DNA from 3 places in the Streptococcus raffinosi genome. Region 3 is predicted to be linked to each of the others. Evidence: predicted binding sites of a transcription regulator. Region 3 holds the regulator's gene; each other region holds the start of a gene.
What was found. Region 3 encodes HrcA, which represses chaperone genes, less so after heat shock. Its sites were predicted from a motif close to TTAGCACTCNNNNNNNNNGAGTGCTAA; they were not measured.
Positions count from the first base shown of each region.

Region 1: groES (co-chaperone GroES) is a predicted target of HrcA. The motif match lies at 3,972-3,998, and genes of this name have one in related genera.
Region 2: clpP (ATP-dependent Clp protease proteolytic subunit ClpP) is a predicted target of HrcA. The motif match lies at 2,751-2,777, and genes of this name have one in related genera.

Region 1 covers NZ_JASUZV010000011.1:56,799-65,219, reverse strand. Annotated here, with positions in the region: gene QRD39_RS08080 (RluA family pseudouridine synthase) at 1-38, shown strand, start outside; gene QRD39_RS08075 (TM2 domain-containing protein) at 208-540, shown strand; gene QRD39_RS08070 (DUF2752 domain-containing protein) at 540-857, shown strand; gene QRD39_RS08065 (superinfection immunity protein) at 957-1,892, shown strand; gene groL (chaperonin GroEL) at 1,967-3,586, opposite strand; gene groES (co-chaperone GroES) at 3,632-3,919, opposite strand; gene QRD39_RS08050 (ABC transporter ATP-binding protein) at 4,087-4,890, opposite strand; gene QRD39_RS08045 (ABC transporter substrate binding protein) at 4,890-6,830, opposite strand; gene QRD39_RS08040 (proline--tRNA ligase) at 7,409-8,421, opposite strand, start outside.
Region 2 covers NZ_JASUZV010000007.1:8,999-17,419, forward strand. Annotated here, with positions in the region: gene QRD39_RS05665 (ABC transporter substrate-binding protein) at 1-1,119, opposite strand, end outside; gene QRD39_RS05670 (DUF2129 domain-containing protein) at 1,274-1,555, opposite strand; gene QRD39_RS05675 (YlbF/YmcA family competence regulator) at 1,548-1,997, opposite strand; gene clpP (ATP-dependent Clp protease proteolytic subunit ClpP) at 2,083-2,673, opposite strand; gene upp (uracil phosphoribosyltransferase) at 2,870-3,499, opposite strand; gene QRD39_RS05690 (glycoside hydrolase family 68 protein) at 3,597-6,476, opposite strand; gene QRD39_RS05695 (MalY/PatB family protein) at 6,843-8,006, opposite strand; gene QRD39_RS05700 (cystathionine gamma-synthase) at 8,017-8,421, opposite strand, start outside.
Region 3 covers NZ_JASUZV010000014.1:34,695-43,115, reverse strand. Annotated here, with positions in the region: gene dnaJ (molecular chaperone DnaJ) at 1-706, opposite strand, end outside; gene dnaK (molecular chaperone DnaK) at 1,075-2,898, opposite strand; gene grpE (nucleotide exchange factor GrpE) at 3,377-3,901, opposite strand; gene hrcA (heat-inducible transcriptional repressor HrcA) at 3,940-4,974, opposite strand; gene QRD39_RS09050 (glycoside hydrolase family 73 protein) at 5,163-5,747, opposite strand; gene QRD39_RS09045 (M15 family metallopeptidase) at 5,744-6,541, opposite strand; gene QRD39_RS09040 (histidine phosphatase family protein) at 6,528-7,232, opposite strand; gene QRD39_RS09035 (PFL family protein) at 7,348-8,421, opposite strand, start outside.

The sequences.
Region 1 (8,421 bases), on a different contig from region 3:
AAAGTTTTGAACAAGGGTTGAGAAATCACAAACCATAGAAGCAAGCTCATTCTCAGACATGGTGCGAAAGGATTATCCTTATTTATAGGACAGTGGAAGCTTGCAAATAAGTTGCTTTTATTGACTTCGAAAGCCTTGACCACCTTGAATCTCCCTAGACATTATGTTAAGCTTTACATATCATATAAATTAGAGGAGTATTTCATTATGAATCCAGCAGATCAATGGTTAGCTATCAATGCCAAGTATTTCCCAACAGAACAAGTTCAATATATTCGCCAACGTATTGAGGCTCTTCCAGAGGCACAAGTCCAATTGCTCTATACACTTAGTTTCCAAGACCCAACCATGATGTTGGTTATCTCACTTTTCGGTGGATCTCTTGGAATTGACCGCTTTATCTTAGGACACGTGGGATTAGGTGTTGGTAAACTATTGACAGGCGGTGGCTGTGGTATCTGGACAATCGTTGACTGGTTCCTTATCATGGATGCTACTCGTCAAGCAAATGCTCAAAAACTTTATTCTCTTATCGGCTAATGAAAACCTATTTCACACGCTTGTGGGCTTACCACCAGCGTTTTTTTAGACTGTACCTCTTACTTTTAGTGGCTATCTACGGAATTTATCTTCTACACCTTCCAACACCACTCAGCCTTATCCTTAAACCTTTTGGCATAAAAAGTTGGAGTGCCGGATTAACACGGGCTAGTGTTAGGCTTTTTCACCTAGATTGGCAGGGAGCTTGGAACTATAATCCCCTAATCTATCCTCTGGTAATATATATCTTTGCCTATGTCTTTCTTTTTCCTATTTTCAGCGACAAGAACGTCAATACGAAAGTGCCGGGCAAATAAAGTAACCATTCCTATATAACTCCCATTGCACATCATTAACACTATTGCTATAATTGTAATTATCAAATTTTATAATCAACTCAAACGGAGGTTAAAAACATGAATCAAAAAGATTGGATTGATTTTTTCCAGGCAGTTAACGGACGCAATCCAAGTATCCAAGAGATGGCTGATGCAGCCAAGAGAGGCGAATTTGTCCGAGAAAGCTCTAAAAGACAGGAACAACCTGTTGAGGTAAAAAAAGCTGAGGAAACGGTAGAAATCAAGGACCCTTTGGCACCTGTCGAACCAGCCAAAACTGAAGAAACAGTAGAAACGACACCCCCTAAAAAAGCCACAGAAAGTGTTGAACCTGTCGTTGAGAGCTATGATGTCGCTGAAGAACCCTTAGTTGATTCTAGTATTGAAGAAAGACAAACTTTCCAAACTCCTAACCTAGGTCAAGAAGCTCCAACAGCTAACTTTCAAGCGCAAGTAAATCCAATACAGGGCACTACTAATAAGTCTTTAAATTCCTTTGCCCAGCAAACTAATGCAAGCTTCCAACAAACAAACAGCACCTTTAATGAGCCTTGGAAGAAGCCAGAAAAGAAATCCCCAACAAACCTCATCATGGTAGCCATTGCTACCATCCCAGTTATCCTTTGGGCTCTTGGATTGTTCTTACTTGGAGTTGTTGGAGACGAATCTAGTATGGGCTTGGGTTTGGCATTTTGGATTTTGATTTTGGGTCTACCAGCAATCATTATTGACATCCTACCAGCACTTCTAAACAAAACAGATAAGAAATGGCTAATCTTTGTTTTCTCAATACTATTAAGCTGGACTTTCCTTGGATGGCTCATCTTACTCATTGTTTCTATCAACATGAATAAGGAAGCAGAACGTCTTAAACAGCAACAAATGATGATGCAGATAACAGGAGAACCCGGAAACACTGCTGCCTACAATTCCTTCCAAACACAAGCAAGGACAGCGCAACAATTCCAAGATACTTCGTTTGGTCCTAACTCAAATCCAAATAACAATAACTAAATTTCCTTAGTTGACACAAAAAACCTAGAAAAGTGAAAACTCTTCTAGGTTTTTATTGTTTACTTCTTAAAATCTTAGTAACCCATCATACCTGGATCCATAGCTGGTGCTGCTGGAGCCTCTGGTTCAGGCTTATTAGCAACAACTGCTTCTGTTGTCAAGATAAGACTAGCTACAGAAGCGGCATTTTGAAGGGCAGAACGTGTTACCTTAACTGGGTCAATGATTCCTGCTTCAACCATATCTACCCACTCACCGTTGGCAGCGTTAAAGCCTGTACCAACTGGGCTGTTCTTCAATTTATCGATGATAACTGAACCTTCATAACCAGCATTGAAAGCAATTTGACGAACTGGTTCTTCCAAGGCACGAAGGACAATGTTACGTCCTGTAGCGTCGTCACCTTCAAGGTCAAGTTCAGCTACCTTAGCAATAACATTGACTAGAGCTGTACCACCACCAGCTACGATACCTTCTTCAACAGCGGCACGAGTGGCATTAAGGGCATCTTCGATACGAAGCTTCATTTCTTTGAGGGCTGTTTCAGTGGCTGCACCAACCTTAACGACAGCAACCCCACCTGACAATTTAGCCAAACGTTCTTGAAGTTTTTCACGGTCAAATTCAGAAGTTGTTGTTTCCAATTGAGACTTGATAAGGTTGACACGGTTGGCAATAGCTTCTTGGCTTCCTGCCCCTTCAACGATAACTGTGCTATCCTTTTCAACAGTTACTTTCGAAGCTTGACCAAGCGCTGCCATAGTCGCATCCTTAAGCTCAAGGCCAAGGTCTTCTGTGATGACAGTTGCTCCTGTCAAAACGGCAATGTCTTCCAACATCGCTTTACGACGGTCACCAAAGCCAGGGGCCTTAACAGCTACGACATTGAAGGTTCCACGAATCTTGTTAAGAACAAGTGTTGGAAGAGCTTCACCATCCACGTCATCAGCAATAATCAAAAGTGGACGGCTTGTCTTAAGCACTTCTTCCAAGAGTGGAAGAACATCTTGGATATTTGAAATTTTCTTGTCAGTCACAAGGATAAATGGATTATCAAGGTCAGCTACCATTTTTTCATTGTCAGTCACCATGTATTGAGAAAGATAACCACGGTCAAATTGCATACCTTCGACCACTTCCAGTTCTGTCTCCATACCACGAGACTCTTCAATAGTGATAACTCCGTCATTACCAACACGTTCCATAGCTTCTGAAATGTATTCACCAACTTTTTCAGAGCGAGATGAAACCGCTGCAACTTGAGCAATAGCTTCCTTATTGGCAACTGGTTGGGCAATGGCTTTAAGCTCTTCCACGGCTGTAGCTACAGCTGCTTCAATCCCACGACGAATACCAATTGGATTAGCACCAGCCGTTACGTTTTTGAGCCCTTCACGGACAATAGCTTGTGTCAAAACGGTTGCTGTGGTTGTTCCGTCACCGGCAATATCATTCGTTTTTGAAGCCACTTCGCTAACGAGTTTGGCCCCCATATTTTCAAAGTGATCTTCAAGTTCAATTTCTTTAGCGATTGTCACACCATCATTAGTGATAAGAGGTGATCCAAAAGCCTTTTCCAAAACAACATTACGACCCTTAGGGCCAAGCGTTACCTTAACTGTATCAGCTAAAGCATCAACACCACGCACCATTGCTGCGCGTGCATCTGATGAAAATTTAATATCTTTTGCCATAGTTACTCCTTCTTTATCTTAGTTTATATTCTGATTGGCTAAAACCTAGGCTAGGACTGCTAAAATATCTGCTTCACGAATAATAGAAACGGAATCATCACCGTCTTTAACAGTGACACCTGCACCATTTTCAACAAGGACTTTATCGCCTGCTGCAACACTAGGTGCAATCAATTCACCAGTAAGCGTACGAACGCCTTCACCTACTGCCAAAACCTCTGCAGTCTTTGTAGCTTCATGACTAGCTCCTGCCAATACAAAGCCACTAGCTGTTTTTTCTTCTGTTTCTTCAAAACGGACGACGATGCGATCGCCCAATGGTTTCAATGCCATACCAATTACCTCCAAATGTTATTTCGTATAAGTAACGTTTTAAACGTTGTTTTTAGCACTCGTACACAATGAGTGCTAATCTATATATTCATTTTAGCACTTGGTCAAAAATAGTCAAGAAAAAACTACCCAAAACATAAACTTTGGATAGTTTCTTTTCTAATCTCTTAACCAAGTACCAAGGCGTCGTCATTGAGGACCTGTCCACTATTTTTATGGAAGAGATCCATAAGTTCTGCCACAGTGAGGTTTTTCTTTTCTTCACCACGTACATCTACGACGATCTTACCATGATAGAGCATAACTAGACGATTTCCATATTCAATGGCGTGTTCCATATTATGGGTAATCATGAGGGTCGTTAACTCTTGTTCTTCGACAATCTTGCGAGTTAGATGCATGACCATGTCACTTGTCTTAGGATCTAGCGCCGCAGTATGTTCATCTAAGAGCAAAATCTTTGGACGGACTAGGGTTGCCATAGCAAGTGTTAAAGCCTGACGTTGACCACCTGACAAGAAATTAGCATCGGTCTTCATACGATTCTCAAGACCAAGACCAAGGTCTACCAAGGCTTCCTTGAAAAGTTGGCGTTCACTTTCGGTGATTGACCTTTTAAAGAAGCTACGTTTCTTACCACGACGGTAGGCAATAGCCATATTTTCTTCGATAGAAAGGTTGGTCGCTGTCCCCATTCGAGGGTCTTGGAAGACACGGCTAATATCCTTAGAACGCACATCTACAGATGCTTTCTTAATAGACTGCCCTTCTAATAAGATATCTCCCTCATCAATGCTGAGGACACCAGCGATGGAATTCATCAAGGTTGATTTACCAGCACCATTTCCTCCGATAACAGAGATAAAATCTCCTTGTTCGATGTCAAGATCCAAACCACGTAGGACGTGATTTTCATTGACTGTCCCTTTTTCAAATGTTTTATGAATCTTTTGTAAACTAAGCAGAGCCATTACTTGTCACCTCCTGGAGTCAATGATTTATTGGGCTTGATTTTCAATCTTCCTCGCACTTCAGGTACATAAAGGATGATAGAAAGCAAGATAGCTGAGGCCAATTTCAACATCTGTGCGTCAACGTTCATAGCAAGGATGATAACCAAAACCAAACGATAGAGAACAGCACCTAGGACAATTGACCAGAGACGTTTGCCAAGTGGTAAGTACTTAACAATAACTTCAGCCAGGATAATAGCAGCCAAGCCGTTTACGATTGTACCAGTACCCATGTTCATATCTGCATAGCCATTATTTTGGGCTAAAAGAGCACCTGAGAGAGCAATCAATCCATTAGAAATCATATATCCAAGAATTTTCATACGGTCTACCTTGATACCATTGGCTTCACCCATAGCAAGGTTATCACCGGTCGCACGAAGAGCTAGACCAACCTGCGTATTGAGAAGAATAACCAACATGAGCACGACTAGGCTAACAAAAATCAGTCCGAGTAGAATGACACCATTTAGCTTAGACAAGCCAAGCCCCATAACCATGGTCACCAGCGTGTTATGCCCTGCAAGAGAGACATTGGCGCTACCAAGAACCAAAAGGTTAACTGAATAGAGACCGGTCAAGGTTATGATCCCCGTTAAGAGAGCCGGTATTTTCATTTTGGTATGCATAAAGCCAGAAACAGCTCCTGCAAACATACCAGCTACAAAACCACCAATAGTCGCAAAAATTGGGTTAATCCCACGAATAATCATGATAGTTGTCGTCGCAGCACCAAGTGGGAAAGCTCCTTCAGCTGTCAAATCAGCAAGGTCCAAGATACGGAAGGTAATGAACACCCCAATAGCCATAATGGCCCAAAGAAGACCTTGAGAAATAGCTGTCAACACCACATTCGATAAACCATTTTTAGATGATTTCTTCACTTGAAGCTTGATGACACCCTTGTCTTTTTTAGCGATAGGTTTGTCATCTTTCATTGCAGCATTAGATTCCTCATCACTAATACTAGACATATCAATACCGAGTTCCTTGGCCATGTCATGGTTAATCACAACATTCAAGGTCTTAGGATATTCGGCATCTACATCCTCGATTTTCTCACCTCGGATGACACGACCTGCCAACTTACCGGTTTGGCGACCAAGTGCTTCATAGTTAGTTCCGTAGGTAAAGAGAACACCTTTTTCAACACTTCCAGCATCACCACCGACAACTGGTATCTTAGTCTCCTTCGAAAGGTCGACCAAGGTATTGATAGCACTAACGATGGTGTTGTCCGTCGGAATGAAGATAACTTCTGTCTGACTCATCAAGCTCTTAGCTGTGTCTTGGATATCATTGGTTGATGAAATCCCTTTAACAACTGTCTCAATACCAGCTTTCTTGAAGTATTTCTTGGCTTCTTCAACCTGGACCTCTGAATTACGCTCACTGGTCGTGTACATAATCCCAACTTTTTTAGTATTCGGAAGGACCTTTTTCAATAATTCAACTTGTTTATTGATAGGTGACATATCACTCGTTCCGGTGACATTGCTACCAACATTGTCCATAGACTTAACCAACTTAGCTGAGACTGGATCCGTAACAGCTGTAAAGAGAATGGGTTTATCCTTTGTCAAACTACTCAAAGACTGGGCCGCAGGGGTTGCGATAGCCAACATGAGATCGTTATCTTCAATGAGCGATTGAGAAATCGTCTGTAAGTTAGACTGATCTCCTTGCGCATTTTGATAATCAATCTTGATGTTCTTACCATCAACATAGCCTTCCTTTTTGAGTTCTTCAATGAACCCCTTACGTGCTGCTGACAAGGACGGGTGCTCCACATATTGGAGAACACCAACGTGAACCATTTTTTTGTTAGAAGCATTGGAACATGCAACCAAGAGGATAGCTGTGAGAACAGCCATCATACTGACCAAGAATTTCTTCATCTTGTATACCTCTATTTTTTTATTCTATCTATTTTCGATTCCTTTTTCTGAAGCGGTCAGACTACAAACAAGCGTCTTCGTCGTTTCATTGTTCACTTCAAGGAAGCACTGGCACGCTTTACATCTCAGCGACAAGTAAGCAAGATATAGAAAATGCGTGTGGTAAAAAGAGATATCAAAAATAGACCACGGCATGGAAAAACCAGCTAGGACAGGCCCAACTGGTTTTCTGCATCTTGACTAGCACAAGCTAGCTTATGTCACCGGTTAGACCTATTCATCTAATCGGCTAATCCATCACAAAATGCTTTAGCTTCATAGATACAAACTGACTGACGCTTGTATCCTGAAACACAAACGTCCTATCTAAAGAAACTAAAGTAATAAAAAGCTTTAAGATTTCCCAAATGGGTCGCTTTATTAAGCATGTGATGCCTCCGTAGTTAAGATAGTTTTAAGTCTACACTATTTAGACAATTCTGTCAAATTGGAATTTGTCTCCTTCTCCTTTCTTAACCATATTCACACTTAAGACAAAAAATCTCTTCCTGCTCCTGCAAGAAAAGATTTTTTAAAGATTAAGCATTTTGTTCTGTTGTCAAGATAGCAAGTGTTTCAATCAAGTTATCTGCGTTAACTTCAATAGTATCACCAGTTGCCTTGATTTTTACTTCAACAACACCTTCGCTGGCTTTTTTACCAACTGTCACACGGATTGGAAGTCCGATGAGGTCACTATCAGAGAACTTAGAACCGACACGTTCGTTACGATCATCTGTCAAGACATCATAACCTTCAGCCATAAGAGCAGCTTCCAAACGCTCTGTCAAGGCAGTTGCTTCCTCGTCTTTAGTGTTAACCGTAATCAAGTGAACATCATAAGGCGCCAATTCTTTAGGGAAATTAATACCCCAAGCATAACGGTATTGACCTTTTGGTGTCTTGTTAACAAAGAGACGTGCATGTTGCTCAATAACTGCTGATAGGATACGGCTAACACCGATACCGTAACATCCCATGATAATTGGAACTGCACGACCATTTTCGTCAAGAACATTAGCCCCCATGCTTTCTGAGTAACGCGTACCAAGTTTGAAGATATGGCCGATTTCAATACCACGCGCAAACTTAAGAACACCTTGACCGTCTGGAGAAATCTCACCTTCTTTGACTTCACGGATATCTACGTATTCCGCCTTGAAGTCACGCTCTGGGTTAACTCCTGTCAAGTGGTAGCCATCTTCGTTAGCTCCAACGACAGCATTAGCCACATCCTGAACCTTACGGTCGGCAATGATACGAATATTGTCAGGAAGGTTGACTGGACCAAGAGAACCAAAGTTAGCACCAAAGACTTGACGAGCCTCGTCTTCTGTAGCTGGTTCAAGGAAGTCCGCTGCGAGGAAGTTCTTCAACTTCACATCATTAACATGATCATTACCCACGAGGAGAGCCACTACAGGTTCATCATCTGCCATAAAGAGTAAGGTCTTGATAGTTTGTTCTTCTGGAACATTCAAGAAAGCAGCAACTTCATCAATTGACTTGCAATTTGGTGTTTCAACACGAGTTACTTCTTCTTGCGTCACAA
Region 2 (8,421 bases), on a different contig from region 3:
CATAAGAGCTGCTTTAATCGGGTTATGCTCCTTGTCAATTGTCATTTTACCGGTAACCCCAACAAAGTTTTTCATTTTTGCAAGATTATTGGTAATATCAACTGATGTTTTCGCACCCTTAGAGGCTTCTGCAACCATATAAACAGAGTCGTAGGCTAACGCAGCAAACATATTTGGTTCAGTCTTGTAAGTTTTCTTATATGCTTCGATGAAGCCTGATGCTTTATCAGAAAGAGAAACTTTTGTTGAATATCCTGATACGTAGTAAACGTTTGAGGCATTCTTTTTACCTGCAAGCTCTGTAAATTTCGCATCACTAAATCCGTCAGGTCCAAGGATTGGTTTATCAATTCCAAGGTCACGTGCTTGTTTAGTGATAATACCAGTCTCAGTATAATAACCAGGCATTACAATAGCATCATAATCAAGATCTTTGAATTTAGTCAAAGCTGATTGATAGTCCTTATCCCCTGAAGCGAAAGTTGCTTCAGTAACGATTTGGCCTTTGTACTCACGCTTGAATTCATCCGCAATCCCCTTAGCGTAATCAGAAGCATTATCGTAGTATAGAACGACCTTCTTAGCATGCAAGTTATTAAAAGAATAGGCTGCCAAAACTTTACCTTGGTAACTATCTTTAAAGGTTGTACGGAAAACGAATTTCTTCGTTCCTTTAGCATCTACCGTAAGGTCATCCTGTGTACCAGATGGAGTCATCAAAGGAACCCCTGTTTTTTGAGATACAAGGCTGGCAGCAGCAACTGCACCAGATGTTGCTGGACCAACGATAGCATTTACATTATTCTGGATAGCCAAGTTAGTTGAAGATGTTGAAGCTTCAGCATTTTCAGATTTATTATCTTTAGTGACGAGTTCTAGCTTTTTACCATCAACACCGCCAGCTTTATTGATTTCTTCAACAGCCAACTTAATACCATTTTGCTCGGCTTTACCATAGGCCGCAACAGGACCTGTCAACTCCATGTTGACACCGATCTTAATCGTATCCCCAATCTTGGTACCAGTGGCTTTAGCAGTCACGTCGGGTGACTTACCACAAGCAACCAAGAAAATGGATGCAAAAAAGGCTAACACAATAAGTGTGATCTTTTTAGGCATAAGATTTCTCCTTAATATTTTCTTAAAAAAGTCCACCTTATAGCTTACAGAATTATCAGACAATTGTCAATAACCACACACTTATAATCTCTTTCTAGCAATCGTTTCCATTGCTTTAGGGATAGCTCTTACCAAGAGAAAAAAACTTTTCTCCTTAAAGAGAAAAGTTCTTAAATGGTTCAGGAACAGAGGTGTCATAGCGCTCCAGACTACCTACAAAGTCCATATCAATGTCTGAATAGTAAGAAGGAAGAACTTTTTTTACCGCCTTCATTCCTTCTAGTTCTGCCAATACATCCTCAACCTTATCCTCATCTACATAAAGGTGTACATAACGCATCTTATAAGAATGGTAGACAACATCCCCAAACTTGGCAATCTTACGTAAGTCTCTATTATAGTATAAATAGACAATAATGCCCTGACGTTTAATCATTACTCATTTTCTCCTTTATGTTAGTGGCACCTTTTTTATGATGGGGCTTGTGGGGGGCAAGAGGTAGCCCTGTATCAATGAAAATTTGGTCTGATACAGCTTGCGCAATGTCCTGACCAAGTGAGGCCATAATCGCCTGCAAATCAAGCTCAGCCTGTCGATAAGCTATAACTACTTCATTTAAATCAATTTGGCGCTTCATCCTCAGGACTTGTCGCTTTAAGTCACGAACGTCTGATCTATAGGCTTCATATTTTTTGGCTTCTTCATAGCTTTCCCTTAATTCCTGAAATTCCAGAAGTTGTTGCTGGAGTGTTCTATCTCCTTCGAATTTCTGACGTTTTAAGCGATAAACTTCTACCTCTGGCAATCCTAAAAAGTGCAAAACAAGACTATCTATGGCTTGATCAATAGCAAGCAGCTCCTCATTGATTATTAACATGTTTCTTATTATAACACAAAAAGTCAGATGAATCGGCCCTTATTAGACCGATTAACATCCGACTCTTATCTAAGATAAGCTAAGCTTATTTTAATTGGTTGTTAGCCATAATTTCGTCGATAAAACCATATTCGAGCGTTTCTTGAGCACTCATCCAATTATCACGTTCGGCATCAATATGAACCTTTTCAATGGATTGACCGGAATTATCAGCCAATATTTGCTCCAAGTTATTACGCGTCTTGAGCAAGTGTTCTGCTGCGATAGCCATATCTGTTTGTTGCGTACCGCCACCAGTACCACCCATTGGTTGGTGAATCATGTATTCTGCATTTGGCAACATAAAACGTTTCCCTTTAGTACCACTTGAAGCGATAATAGTACCCATTGATGCTGCCATCCCCATAACGATGGTTTGAACATCGGACTTGATAAAATTCATGGTGTCAACAATGGCAAGACCTGCTGAAACTGATCCACCAGGCGTATTAACATAAAGATAAATATCTTTCGTATTGTCTTGAGCATCCAAGAACAAGAGTTGGGCGATAATTGAGTTTGCCATATTATCTTCAACAGGACCTGTTAACATGATGATACGATCCTTGAGCAAACGTGAGTAAATGTCATAAGAACGCTCACCACGTGATGTTTGTTCAATAACTACAGGAATCATACGAATCCTCCTTTTAATAATGTCTTGATGTTATTATATGATTTTAGTCAAATTAGGTCAAATAAAAAACATTTTTATTGGCACTCTTTTTCATAGAGTGCTAATTCAAAAGAGATTTCCACTACTTCAAATTTTCTAAACGATTATTTTCTGCATAATATAAGCAAAACAAAAAGGGAAAACTCCCTTTTTGAACCTATTTGGTACCAAATAAACGATCGCCTGCATCTCCGAGGCCTGGAACAATATAGCCATGTTCATTAAGTTTCTCATCTAGTGATGCTGTGTAGATATCAATATCTGGATGAGCCTCTTGCAATTTTTTAACACCTTCTGGTGCTGCAACCAAACAAACAAACTTAATATTAGCAGCGCCACGCTTTTTAAGTGAATCTACCGCTAAGATAGCTGAACCACCAGTCGCAAGCATTGGATCAACTACAAAAATCTGACGTTGATCAATATCTTCTGGTAATTTAACGAGGTACTCAACCGGCTCCAGAGTTTCTTCATCACGGTACATACCAATATGACCAACTTTAGCAGCAGGCACAAGGCTTAGGAGACCATCTACCATACCGATACCTGCACGAAGGATTGGGACAATAGCCAATTTCTTACCAGATAGTTGTTTTTGGGTTGTTTTTGTGATTGGCGTTTGAATTTCAACTTCTTCAAGAGGAAGGTCACGTGATACTTCGTAACCCATAAGCATAGCGATTTCGTTAACTAACTCACGAAAATCCTTAGTAGAGGTATCCTCACGACGTAGGATTGAGAGTTTATGTTGAATCAATGGATGTGAAATAACTTGAAATTTACCCATAATAGTTTCTTCCTTTGCTATATATTCACTCCATTATATCAAAAACACAACAAAAACGCTTGCTTTACTAGCAAACGTTTTGAAAAGGGGTTAATGCTTATTTTTTAGGCAACTGAATTTTACCCGTAACCAATCCATAACCAAAAAGAGATAGACTCGCAATCGCTGCAAAGATCGTTGCTAAAATTGTCAGTATATTGGCATTTGGTCCTTCAGAGACACTCGGTGTCTTATGTGTAATGGCAAGTTTAGCAGCAACTTTAGTCTTATTATCTTTATCTGTATCTGTCTTTTCAGACTTAACGACTTCATCTGACTTAGTTGCTACCTCAACCTCACTTGATTCGTGGGACTTAGTTACTTTAGGAGACTCCGCTTCAGTACTAATCCCTTCTTTAGCAACAGTCGTTGGAACAGCTGGTTCACTTGATGAAATAGCTTCTGGTAATGGTGTCACAATATCTGTAGCTTGTGCGACGGTATGTCTGCTACTTATAGTATCCCCTGTTGAGGGTTTTTCCGGAACCTCTTCATAATCTTCTTCATAAAATTCCCCATCATTAGCAGAACGATCTGCAAAATATGGGAATGGTCTACGAATTGGAGAATCTGGATTCGTTGGACTTGTTGGCTTGTCTACATTATCAACTGACGATTGATTACCATCGGTCGGTTTAGTCTTATCATCAGCAGAATGGTTACCATCTGTTGGACTTATTGACCCTTCTGACTTGCCAGTATTATTACTTTCGCTATCTTTAACGGTAACAGTCAAGACATCATGAGCCTCAGAGACACCTGTTGAAACTGCAACTGCAGGGTAAGTATGGGGTTTAAGACCATAATTTGACACCACATGATAATCTACTTTAAAGTCTTCGTTCGGTAATTTAGCAGTGTTTTGATCACCCACGTGTACCAAACTTTCACTTGACTGGTCCCAAATCCAATCTCCTTGGTTAGTCATCTTAGGGAGAACTACTGTAGTATCATCTGCATTCATCTTGATGAGGAAGCTTGGGGCCCATGTTGATTTATTCTCAGCACCAGCAACACCACCACGATTAGTCATATAAGAAGTAACCAAAAGGGTATCCGGTGAGCCTTCAACAGGAACAGCATAATAAGAATAGGTGGACGTACGCCAGTCAGCTGGTACAGAAGCTGTCAAGACCACACCTGAACCATTAAGTGGACGGTATTTGCCTCGAAGGCTATCTGAAACGAAGCCTAACATAACAACGTCATCACCAACAGCTCCACGAACCGCTACAGTACCTTCAGCATCCGTAGATTTACTGATACGTGAGGCAGCGAAAAGGTAATATTTGTTACCCATCTTAACAACACTTGGACGCTCTACTTCATCAGTAACCATATGACTGGTAACAAGAGGAGTGTAGAGTTCGGCGACAGATGGATTTTTCTCATTATCATCGAGTTTTATGATGCCGATAGAACCGTTGGCCCATGATGCAAGGTCATAGAGGTGTTTATTATTGATGATATTAAGGAATGACTTAAGATTGAAGGCGTCATCTCCTCCATAGTTTGACCAGGTATAGACTTGTTTTTCGCCTTGGTAATTTTCATCACCCGTATTTGATTCGAAAATAAGGTAACGGCTTCCTTTGTCTTCAATGATATGTGGATCACGAAGACAATAGTTATCCGCACGGTCAGGAATACCGTCATGGTTGTGGTCGTCATTAAAAGTATCCATGAATTTTGGATAACTTTGGTAATGGTAATTGTCTCCATCAAAAAGAATATGATCATTTTCCACTGATTTGAGAACAACGTCATCATTTTCAACAGCCAAGTTAAGTGTTGCACTAGCCAATTGTTGCCAGTTCAACTTACCAGCACTGGTATCATTCATAGTATAGAAGAGCTGGATGCTACCATCAGAGTTAACAGTCGCTGAACCCGACCATTGTTGGTCATCCTCAAGAGCATGATAACCAAAGATTGGACCTGCATTTTTCCAATGAGTGAAATCATTATCTCCATATTTACTATATAGCAAATAGATATGATTCGAGTTTTTCTTTGGTGCACCAGCCATTGCAATGACCAATTGATAACCGTTCCAATTGCTTACAACTCCCGATTCAGCATCTTGGACTGGCCAAGAATCCCAAACATCGATTTCTTCTTTTTCCATGGTTTGGGCGTCGACAGTATTGAAGGCAGGCATATTGATAATTGTATCCGCCTTAAAGTAAGGAACTGCCAACTTGCTATCTTGCTTTAAGAAACTAGCAACGATATCTTTCAAGTTACGGTAAGTCAAGCTAGTGCCCGTACCCTTGATTGTTTTGTCGCTAAAATCAACTTTGTTGAGAGCTTTAAGTTCTTCTTCAGTTAAGGCAACAATTTGGTCTGAAGTCAAGGTATCTTCGACAATAGACTTGATACGACCGTTGAGTTTATGAAGATTTGCATTGGCAGCACTATTTTCAGAAAGTTTGAGTGCAAGTTCTGTGTGGGTAGCAGCTGATTCTGAGTTTGCTTTAGGTGTTGGCTCCTCTACTGAAGACTCTGAGGTAGAAACTGTAGCTTCTGTTGTAACAGGTGATGTTGTTGCCGGTGAAGATGATACTGCGGTGCTAGACGCCTTATCTTCAGTTATCGGTGAACTTGTCTTACTTGACTGTGACGTAGTCACTGTTGTTTCTACTTCTGAGTGTGTAGATGAAGAGTTGACCACTTCTGAAGTTGCTGTACTTGTTTCTGTTTCACTTGCTAATGCTATGAATACTGTGCTTTTTTCTGTTGTTGTCGTAGCTACAGATGATGCTGTTTCAGTAACTTGATCAGCCTTTACATGGCTTACTCCCAGAAATGCCAAAGTTCCAACAAGTGCTGATGTTGCCCCTACAGTTGCCACCTTACGAATACTGTAACGCATCTTCTTGCACTCGGATTGCTTTGGAGCTATTGCTTTCGAATGTGATTTAGCTGTATTGTCCATTTAAACTCTCCTCTTGGTCATCCATGCTCTCCATTCTATCATTTTTTAATTCAAATTCCAATCTTTTTTTAATAACACTATCGCATTTTTTGTAAAATGCTATCATGTATCAAAGTATTAACGCCTAAAACAAGCAATTCTATAAGCTTCTATAGTCGATGAGATTTAAAATAGCAAAATCTAATGTTATTTATATTTTTTCTAATCTTATTTACATATTGTTGCCTGGAAAAGAGAAAATTAAGAACATCACTGTCTTTAATGAGTTGGAACTTGCGTCACTCTTATATTTTTAGTTTCACAATAAAAATCTTACTCTATGTATAGACAAGAAAAAGTGATGCAGAAGCCTAGCATCACCTTCTCTTATTTGCCAAAGACAGAAACCAGACGTTTTACACCTTCAGCAACAACTGTTGTTGGGGTCGCGACGTTGAAACGGAAATGTTTTTCCCCTTCAGAACCAAAAGTAATTCCATCATTTAGGACCACCTTGGCTTCTTCTTTAAGTAAGCGTCCAAGTTCATTATGATCTTGTTCATAAGCTGAGAAATCAAGCCAAACTAGGTAAGTACCCTCAGGTTTCATCACTTTAATATTGGTCTTTTCACTAAGTTCTTTAGTCAAAAGATTAATATTTGTTTCAATAACAGTCTTCAATTCTTCTAACCAAGCTTGACCGTAGGTCAAGGCAGCCTGAGTCGTTATCAAACCAATGGTTGGAATTTCGTGTTGGTTATTAGCCAATTGTTTTTGTTTAAAAGCCTTACGCAAGTCTTCATTTTCAATAATAGTAAAACTATTTTTAGTCCCAGCAATATTAAAGGTTTTTGTCGCTGAACTAAGGACCAAAGTAAAATCCTTGTAAGCATCAGAAATAGTGTTCATAGAGACATGCTTATTCCCATACAAGGCCAAGTCTTGGTGGATTTCATCAGATACCAAGAGGACACCATGTTTCTGGCAGAGGTCTGCTACCTTGGCCAATTCTTCCTTAGTCCAGACACGACCACCTGGATTATGTGGGCTACAGAAAACATAAAGTTTAACCTCATTATCAACGATATCACGTTCCAATTGTTCAAAATCAATTTCGAAATGCCCATTAACCTTAACAAGACTATTCTCAATCAACTGACGATTATTCAAACGGACAGAACGAGCAAAAGGCGGATAAACTGGTGTGTTGATGAGAACAGCATCGCCTTCTTTCGTAAAGGCTTGAATAGCTGTTGAAATGGCTGGGACAACGCCTTCAATGAGCACAATACTCTCTTTATCAACGACGTAACCATGTTGATTTTTTTCCCAATTAATAATGGACTGATAAAGCTCATCACTTGGATAAGGATAACCAAAAATATGTGTCTCAGCATAGTTGATGACTGCATCCCTAATCTCAGGAACAGGTAGGAAGTCCATATCAGCAACCCAAAGCTCAAGGAGTTCTGGATTACTTTCGGCTTCGTGCCATTTCATAGTGTTTTGGTTTAAGCGATTTGGTTGTGTTGTAAAATCATAACATGTCATAGATAACTCCTTAAAGACTAAGGGCATTTTCCAAGTCAGTAATCAAATCATCAGCTGCTTCAATACCAATTGACAGACGAAGCAAGTCGTCTGTCAATCCATACGAAGCACGCACATCACTTGGAATATCTGCGTGAGTTTGTGTTGTTGGGTAAGTAATCAAACTTTCAACACCACCAAGACTCTCTGCAAATGTAAAGACCTTAAGAGCATTGATAATAGTTGGAATCTTATCTTTGTTAGCCACTTTGAAGGAAATCATCCCACCCTTACCTGGGTAGAGAACTTCTTTGACAGCAGATGATTTTTTCAAGAAAGCCACAACTGCTTGAGCATTAGCCGTCGAAGCCTCCATACGAAGTTTTAGGGTCTTAAGTCCACGCATGAGCATATAGCTATCAAATGGAGACAAATT
Region 3 (8,421 bases):
CAAGACGGATTTGCTGACCTGTTTCAACACCTGCTGGAATCTTGACAGATACTTTATGGCTTTGTTTTTCATGTCCTGTTCCATGACAAGTTTGACAAGGATCCTTGATTTCTTGACCTGTTCCATGACAGACATCACAAGTTACTTGACGTCGCATCACCCCAAGTGGTGTTTGCGTATCAACATTGATAACCCCTTGACCGTGACAACGGCCACAAGTTACAGGACTTGTTCCCGGTTTTGCACCAGATCCTGAACATGTCTTACATGTCGCTTCACGGTTGTAGTGAACTTCTTTTTCAGCACCAAAAACAGCCTCTTCAAAACTTAGGTTGACACGATACTGAAGGTCATCTCCTTGGCGAGGAGCATTCGGATTGCGAGCAGCACCGCCACCAAAGAAGCTTGAGAAGATATCCTCAAAGCCTCCGAAGCCTGCTCCACCATCAAAACCACCGAAGCCACCTTGACCACCAAAGCCTGCATTAGCGCCATCAGGTCCATATTGGTCATAAGCTGCACGTTTTTGATCGTCACTTAATGTCTCATAGGCCTCTTGGACCTCTTTATATTTTTCTTCTGCGCCTGGTTCTTTATTAATGTCTGGGTGGTATTTCTTAGACATCTTACGATAGGCACGTTTTATTTCATCTTGAGAGGCATCCTTAGATACCCCAAGACGATCGTAATATTCAGTATTGTTCATAATTTAAGATACAAAGGGCATCCAATGAAGAAAGCCAAAACAATAGTTTTTAAGAGGGATAAATGGACCTTTTAATTAGCTATCTTTCTGGCTTGGTTCATAGCCCGTGTTCACCAACGAACACTCTTTGTTCCTTTCTTTTTTATTTTTCACAACATGAAGCAGAAGCATATCTTGCATTTACTTCACTTATTTTACCGAAAAACAGAGGCTGGTTTGCAACCTCTGGATTTCTTTTTATCATTTAGTTGTTAAGCTGAATTGAGCACGCCCTAACCTCTTGGTGAAAAAGATAAATCTTTCTAGAAACTAAAGTTTCTGCGTCAGATTTCCTATTTTCACTGTGAGGTTTTAACGGGCTTTGCATCTTACTTTTCCGTAAACTCTCCGTCTACGACATCGTCACCTGAATTATCTGCTGTTTGTGCACCTTCTGCTCCTGCTTGAGCTTGTTGTGCTGCTGCAGCTTGTTCGTAAAGTTTAACGGCAAGAGCTTGAGCTTTTTCGTTAAGAGCTTCCAATTTAGCCTTCATGTCATCAAGATTGCCTGATTCTTGAGCTTTCTTAAGATCGTCAAGGGCTGATTGAGCAGCATCACGTTCTGTATCGAAACCTTTACCTTCTGTTTCTTTGATTGTCTTTTCAGTAGCAAAGATAGCTTGGTCGACTTCGTTACGAAGATCTACTTCTTCTTTACGTTTTGCATCTGCTTCAGCATTTGCTTCGGCATCTTTCATCATTTTTTCAATTTCTTCATCAGTCAAGCCTGAGTTAGATTGGATAACGATGTGTTGTTCTTTTTGAGTTCCAAGGTCTTTCGCTTTAACAGATACGATACCGTTCTTGTCGATGTCGAATGTTACTTCAATTTGTGGGATACCACGAGGTGCAGCTGGGATATCTGTCAATTGGAAACGTCCAAGCGTCTTGTTATCTGCTGCCATTGGGCGTTCCCCTTGAAGAACGTGAATATCAACGGCTGGTTGGTTGTCTGCTGCAGTTGAGAAGACTTGTGATTTAGATGTTGGAATCGTAGTGTTGCGGTCGATAAGTTTTGTGAAGACGCCACCCATTGTTTCAATACCAAGTGACAATGGTGTTACGTCAAGAAGAACGACGTCTTTAACATCACCAGTGATCACACCACCTTGGATAGCAGCACCCATGGCAACAACTTCATCAGGGTTAACTGATTTGTTTGGTTCTTTACCAGTTTCAGCCTTAACAGCTTCTACAACGGCTGGGATACGAGTTGAACCACCGACAAGGATAACTTCATCAATATCTGACAAGCTCAAGCCAGCATCTGAAAGGGCTTGACGAACTGGAGTTTTAGTACGTTCTACAAGGTCACGAGTCAAATCATCAAATTTCGCACGAGTCAATGTCATTTCCAAGTGAAGAGGTCCAGCATCACCAGCAGTGATAAATGGCAAGCTGATTTGTGTTGAAGTGACACCTGAAAGGTCTTTCTTAGCTTTTTCTGCTGCGTCTTTCAAACGTTGAAGAGCCATCTTGTCTGTTGACAAGTCGATGCCGTTTTCTTTCTTGAATTCTTCAACCATGTGATCAATGATTTTTTGGTCAAAGTCGTCACCACCGAGTTTGTTATCCCCTGCAGTTGCCAATACATCAAAGACACCATCACCGAGTTCAAGGATAGATACGTCGAATGTACCACCACCAAGGTCGAATACCAAGATCTTTTCTTCTTTATCAGTCTTGTCCAAACCGTAAGCAAGAGCTGCGGCTGTTGGTTCGTTGACAATACGTTCTACTTCAAGACCAGCGATTTTACCAGCGTCTTTAGTTGCTTGACGTTGAGCATCGTTGAAGTAAGCTGGAACTGTGATAACTGCTTTGGTTACTTTTTCACCAAGGTAATCTTCAGCATAACCTTTCAAGTATTGAAGAATCATAGCTGAAATTTCTTGTGGTGTGTATTCTTTACCGTTTGCAGAAACTTTTTCAGAAGTACCCATCTTAGATTTGATAGAGATTACTGTATCTGGATTTGTGACTGCTTGACGTTTTGCAGCGTCACCAACGATGATTTCACCATTTTTGAATGAAACAACTGAAGGTGTTGTACGGTTACCTTCTGGGTTTGCGATAATTTTTGATTCAGTTCCTTCAAGAACTGCTACTGCTGAGTTTGTTGTACCTAAGTCAATACCAATAATTTTAGACATATGTTTTTCTCCTTGAATCTATCTTCTTTTTTTCTTTTTGATACTTCCCTTAAGTGGTGGGGACGTGAGCAACTCCCTTCGGGATTTCATCACTTATTTTTGAGCCTACTGTCTCAAAAATCCCCTGTTTCAGTAGCACACGCTACTGAAACTTTCACCACGACGGGAAATATCTGCTTTGCAAGCCTATGGCTTGCTTCTTATCTTTCTTTCATAGTTTAGTGTCGTTTCGGACAAGTTTCCTATTATGTTACAACACGAGGAGTCGAAATCAATATTATTTCGACGACGAGTTAGTAAGGAGGCTAGGCAAACGCCATAGCGACTGCCGTTTTCTGACGAGTCGCTTTAGCTACCGTCAGAATTGCCTAGTTGAACACGCCCTAAGCTCTGGGTAAAAAAGATAGATTTCCTTGTGTTCATCGAACACCTCGTCAATCTCCTATTTTTACTGTGAGCTTTTTACGGGCTTTGTATCCTAGTTATAAACCACTACCATGGCTGGGCGTAGGACGCGTTCATGAAGTTTGTAGCCTTTTTGGAAGACTTGTGCAATGGTGTCTGCTGGATGTTCATCATCTGCTGGCATGGTTTGAATAGCCATATGGAAGTTGTGGTCAAAATCACCATCGGCTGGGATTTCTTCGATTCCTTCCTCTTTGAGAGCATGTATCAAACTTTCTTGTACCATCTCCAAGCCTTTTTTAACATCATCAGTCAAACCTTCAACGGCAAGAGCACGTTCGAGATTATCCAATGATGGCAAAATAGCTTTTGCCAAATCCTGACTACGATATTTTTGCAATTGTTGACGTTCTTCATTTGCACGGCGCTGAATATTTTGCATTTCTGCATGGGCACGGAGGTATTTGTTTTCCAACTCCTCTGCACGCGCTTGTGCTTCTTCAAGTTCAGAAGGGTCTTTTGCTTCCTCTACAACTTTTTCAGTTGTTTCAGTAGTTTCCTCTTCTTTTACTTCTTCTTTTTTAATATCTTCTGTCAAGGCATACACCTCTTTCTATACTTTTTAAACTTTATATATTAGTTAACTTCGTAATGGTTACTATTGAGATACCGATAATAATCCGTCAACTTCATAACCAAAACCCTACCGATAACATTGACCAAACTAATCATGCGATGATAATCCATTTCAACAGGACCAATCACATGCATAAGTGCCATCCCACGATAAGGAATCAGGAATTTATGACTGATGACTGTTATATTTTCAAGAGCTTCTTCAGTTAATTCAGCAACCGAAACCTTGGTCACTTCATCATCGGAGATAGCTGATCGAAGCTCCAGCGCCACATGTTGTGGATTATCCAAAAACTGATAAGTTTTTAAATCGGCATAGGCCAATGATGCAACCTTACCTTCGATGAAAATCAATTCCCTAAAGAGTTGTGAAAAGATATAATCAAACAAATCCAAAACATTATCTGTTGTTTTAAAATACTTTTGCACAATCTGAGGAATCTCTGTCCGTAATCGATAATGGATATCTAAAACAGTGTTCCCCAAGAAACGTTCTTGAACAAGTTTATGAAAAATTTCCAAATCACTAGACAAGAAATTCTTCGGAATAGCAAACTGAACTGTCACCGGCTTAGATTCATCCAAAGTAAGAACTGCTAAAGCGTCATGATTAGACAACTGAACGATTTCAAATCCCGTCAGACGCTGTCTTGTCGGCTCCACATCTTGAATCACTGCTGTGCATCCTGTCATTTCTGCCAGCAACTTTGCCGTTGCGTCCAAAATGTCTTCAAGTTTAAAAGCCTCAAAGTCGAAGGCCTTGACAACTTGATAAACATCCTGCTCATCAATCGTATCAAGATTCAAAGAGTTAGCGACAAAATATTGAAAACCTGCTCGGCTTGGCATACGCCCACTAGAAGTATGGGCTTTTTCAAGATAACCCATTTTTTCTAACTTGGCCATGTCATTTCGAATAGTCGCTGAACTTGAATCGATAGATTCTTGCAAAGCTTTAGAACCAACTGGTTCATGGGTACGAGTGAACATCTCAACAATCAAATTCAAAATAGCATTTTGTCTTTGCGTAATCACGATGTCACCTCATTTCTATTTATTAGCACTCTCATATGCCGACTGCTAACTTATGATTCTATTATACACCTAAACTCTAACATGTCAACACAAAAAACCAAAAAAATTAGCACTCTTTTTACAAGAGTGCTAAAAATACATCTAAAGACCTAGAAAAATAAAAAATACCCTCAAGGGGCATTTTAATCTCAGCGATCATATTTTGACAAATGATAGGTTTCAACAATAGAAATGAGATGCTTAGCATAGTCCGGATCACTGTTGAAACCTGCAGCTTGTAATTTTTCCGCCGCAACTTTATAACTAGTCGTTCCTGCTACCTCTTTATAGGTTGACTCACCCCATCTTCCCTGACGAAGACCTTCCAAATAAGCCAACATAGAACTTGACCAATCCTTGAAGACTGCAAAATCTACCTTTTGATATTGCCATTTACCTTTACTATAAACGTTATCTTTCAGAAGGATATGCTCCTGACCCGGCTGAGCAGATAGACTATATAGATTATGATATTTGACCGACAAAAGACTGCTACCGTAATTAGACTCATACGCCGCTTGACTAAGGAGAATAGAGGCAGGTACACCGTAGGTTTTGGACATCTTTTGCGCTGTAGGAGCCAAGTTGTCAACGAATTCTTTCTGTGTGTAGGCAACTTTGACTGAACGAGCATTGTCATCCGTAGACGCATGCAAGATGAGTGGCAAAAGGATACCTAGAGCGAAAACAGCAACTAAGATTATGAAGGCTTTTAGTTTAAAACGTCGTCTCACTTAGTCTTCTCCTTTAATAGTGCCAGATATTCTTCTAAGGTAAGGTCATGCTTGGTCATATACTCTGCCGACTTTTCACCAACATAACGGAAATGCCAGTCCTCATAATCTACGCCTGTTGATGACGCCTTTCCCTCTGGGAAGCGAAGAACAAAGCCGTATTTTGGTGCTAACTCCTTGACCTTAGCAACCGTATCAGGATCTGCTTCGTTTAGGCTATCAACGGTACTCATATCAATTGCAAGACCTGTTTGATGTTCACTAGCACCAGGAGGTTGTGAGTACGTTTGAACCTTTTTCTCTGCTTGAGATTTCGTCAAACTTGGATCTGTAGCCATTTCTTGTTGAACATAGGTGTTATAAAGTTCTGTTTGATAAGCAACACTGCGGTAACCTGAAATGAGATGATAACTTGGATCAATTTCTTGAGCTGCTGCTAAAAATTCTTTGACGTTCTTAGCAATTCTGGAATCTACGGAAATACCATCAACATCTGCAATCTTTGGATTAAGCTCTTTAGACTTATTATCTCGATTTACCAAAAGCAATTCCCAGTCTTTCGGTGATACATCAGGAAGTCCTTTCGTATCTTTACTCTGAGTTGCACTTGCAGTTTGCTTGTCACTCTTTGTGACTGATGTTCCACTGGTTTGTTGAACCGTATGATGCACACCAAATAGTGAATAGGCTCCCGCCACAACTAGCAATACTACAATCAAGACACTACTAACAATCAAAAACCAATTGGTTTGTTTTTTCGCCTGACGACGACTTGGATACTTATTTGTTGCCATTTTCTTTTTCTATTATCTCTCGTCCAACCTGACGATAAGTCATCTCGCCAAGCGTTTCTAATGTGAATTTTCCATTGTCATATGTAACGACAGTTACCGAACCATTATCTAATGAAGGATGTTCGACAGAAGGGTCAATTAACCAAGCGAGGGTCGCAATAGTCATGCCGTGACTGACGACAATAGCATCACCACCACCAGCTTTTAACACATCCTCTGCAATAGCTGTAAAACCCTCTATAATACGTTTTTTAAGAACTTCCCAAGGTTCTGCCCAACCAGCCGTATCCACATCAAGAATACTCTGTGCAAGCTCGGGGTAGCTCACTTCGTATAAATCCTTACCTTGAAAAGCATCTGTTCTCGGTAGCACACCATAGAAAAGTTCGCCATCGTAGCCACCATCTAAACTACCAAAGCACCACTCACGAATGCGCTTGTCCCGTTTATACGGAATGCTCTCAAAACCAGTCTCACGTAAGATAATGTCCATGGTTTGAATGGTACGTCCCGAATCACTAGAATAGGCAGACTTGAAAGGAATACCTGCCGCTTTTAGACCTACACCCAGCTCACGAATGCCCTCTTCACCAGATGGCGTTAAAGGACTATCGGACCAACCTTGCGCACGTCCAATAGTATTAAACATGGTTTTTCCATGTCTCGCAATATACAACTTAACCTTACTCATGGCGCCCCCTTCTTTCCGTCATTTTGAATTCATTATAGCACAAATCCACCTGACTATCTAGCTAGCGAAACCATCAGAAAATGCTTCACCAATCGGTAAAGCACTTATCATCACTTTAGTTTTTAAAGCTATGAACAGGAGCTGGGATTTGACCACCACGCGCTATAAAATCAGCCGAAGAAGCTTTATTTACCTTCATTACTGGCGCATAGCCAAGGAGACCACCAAGTTCAAGCATATCACCTTCCTTACCATAAGGAATGATGCGAACAGCTGTTGTTTTCTGGTTAATGACACCAATAGCCGCTTCATCAGCAATCATAGCTGCAATTGTTGTATCTGGCGTATCAGCTGGAATAGCAATCATATCCAAACCAACAGAACAGATAGCCGTCATAGCTTCCAATTTTTCAAGGTTGATATGACCAGACTTAACAGCTGCGATCATCCCCTCGTCTTCAGAAACCGGGATAAAAGCACCTGACAAACCTCCGACTTGGTTACATGCCATGATACCACCCTTTTTAACTTGGTCATTAAGAAGGGCAAGAGCTGCAGTAGTACCATGCGTACCAACAACTTCAAGACCCATTGCTTCAAGTACACGAGCCACTGAATCACCTACTGCTGGAGTTGGTGCAAGAGACAAGTCTACAATACCAAATTCAACGCCTAGTCGTTCGCTAGCCATCTGACCAACCAACTGACCAACACGTGTGATTTTAAAAGCCGTCTTCTTAACTGTTTCTGCTAGAACATCGAAGCTTTCACCTGGAACCTTCTCAACAGCACGCTGCACCACACCAGGGCCTGAAACCCCAACATTGATTACAACGTCAGCCTCACCAACACCATGGAAGGCACCTGCCATAAAGGGATTATCTTCAACCGCATTAGCAAAGACGACCAATTTACCTGGGCCCATTGGATCTGCTTCAGAAGCTTCTTTGATGATACGTCCCATGTCACGTACTGCCGTCATGTTAATACCAGTTTTTGTTGAACCGATATTTACAGATGAGCAGACAAAATCAGTCTCAGCAAGCGCACGTGGGATAGAATTAATAAGAATCTCATCACCTTTTTGGTAGCCCTTTTGAACAAGGGCAGAAAAACCACCAATAAAGTTAACACCGATTTCTTTAGCCGCACGATCAAGTGCTCTGGCAAATGGTACATAGTCTGTCGC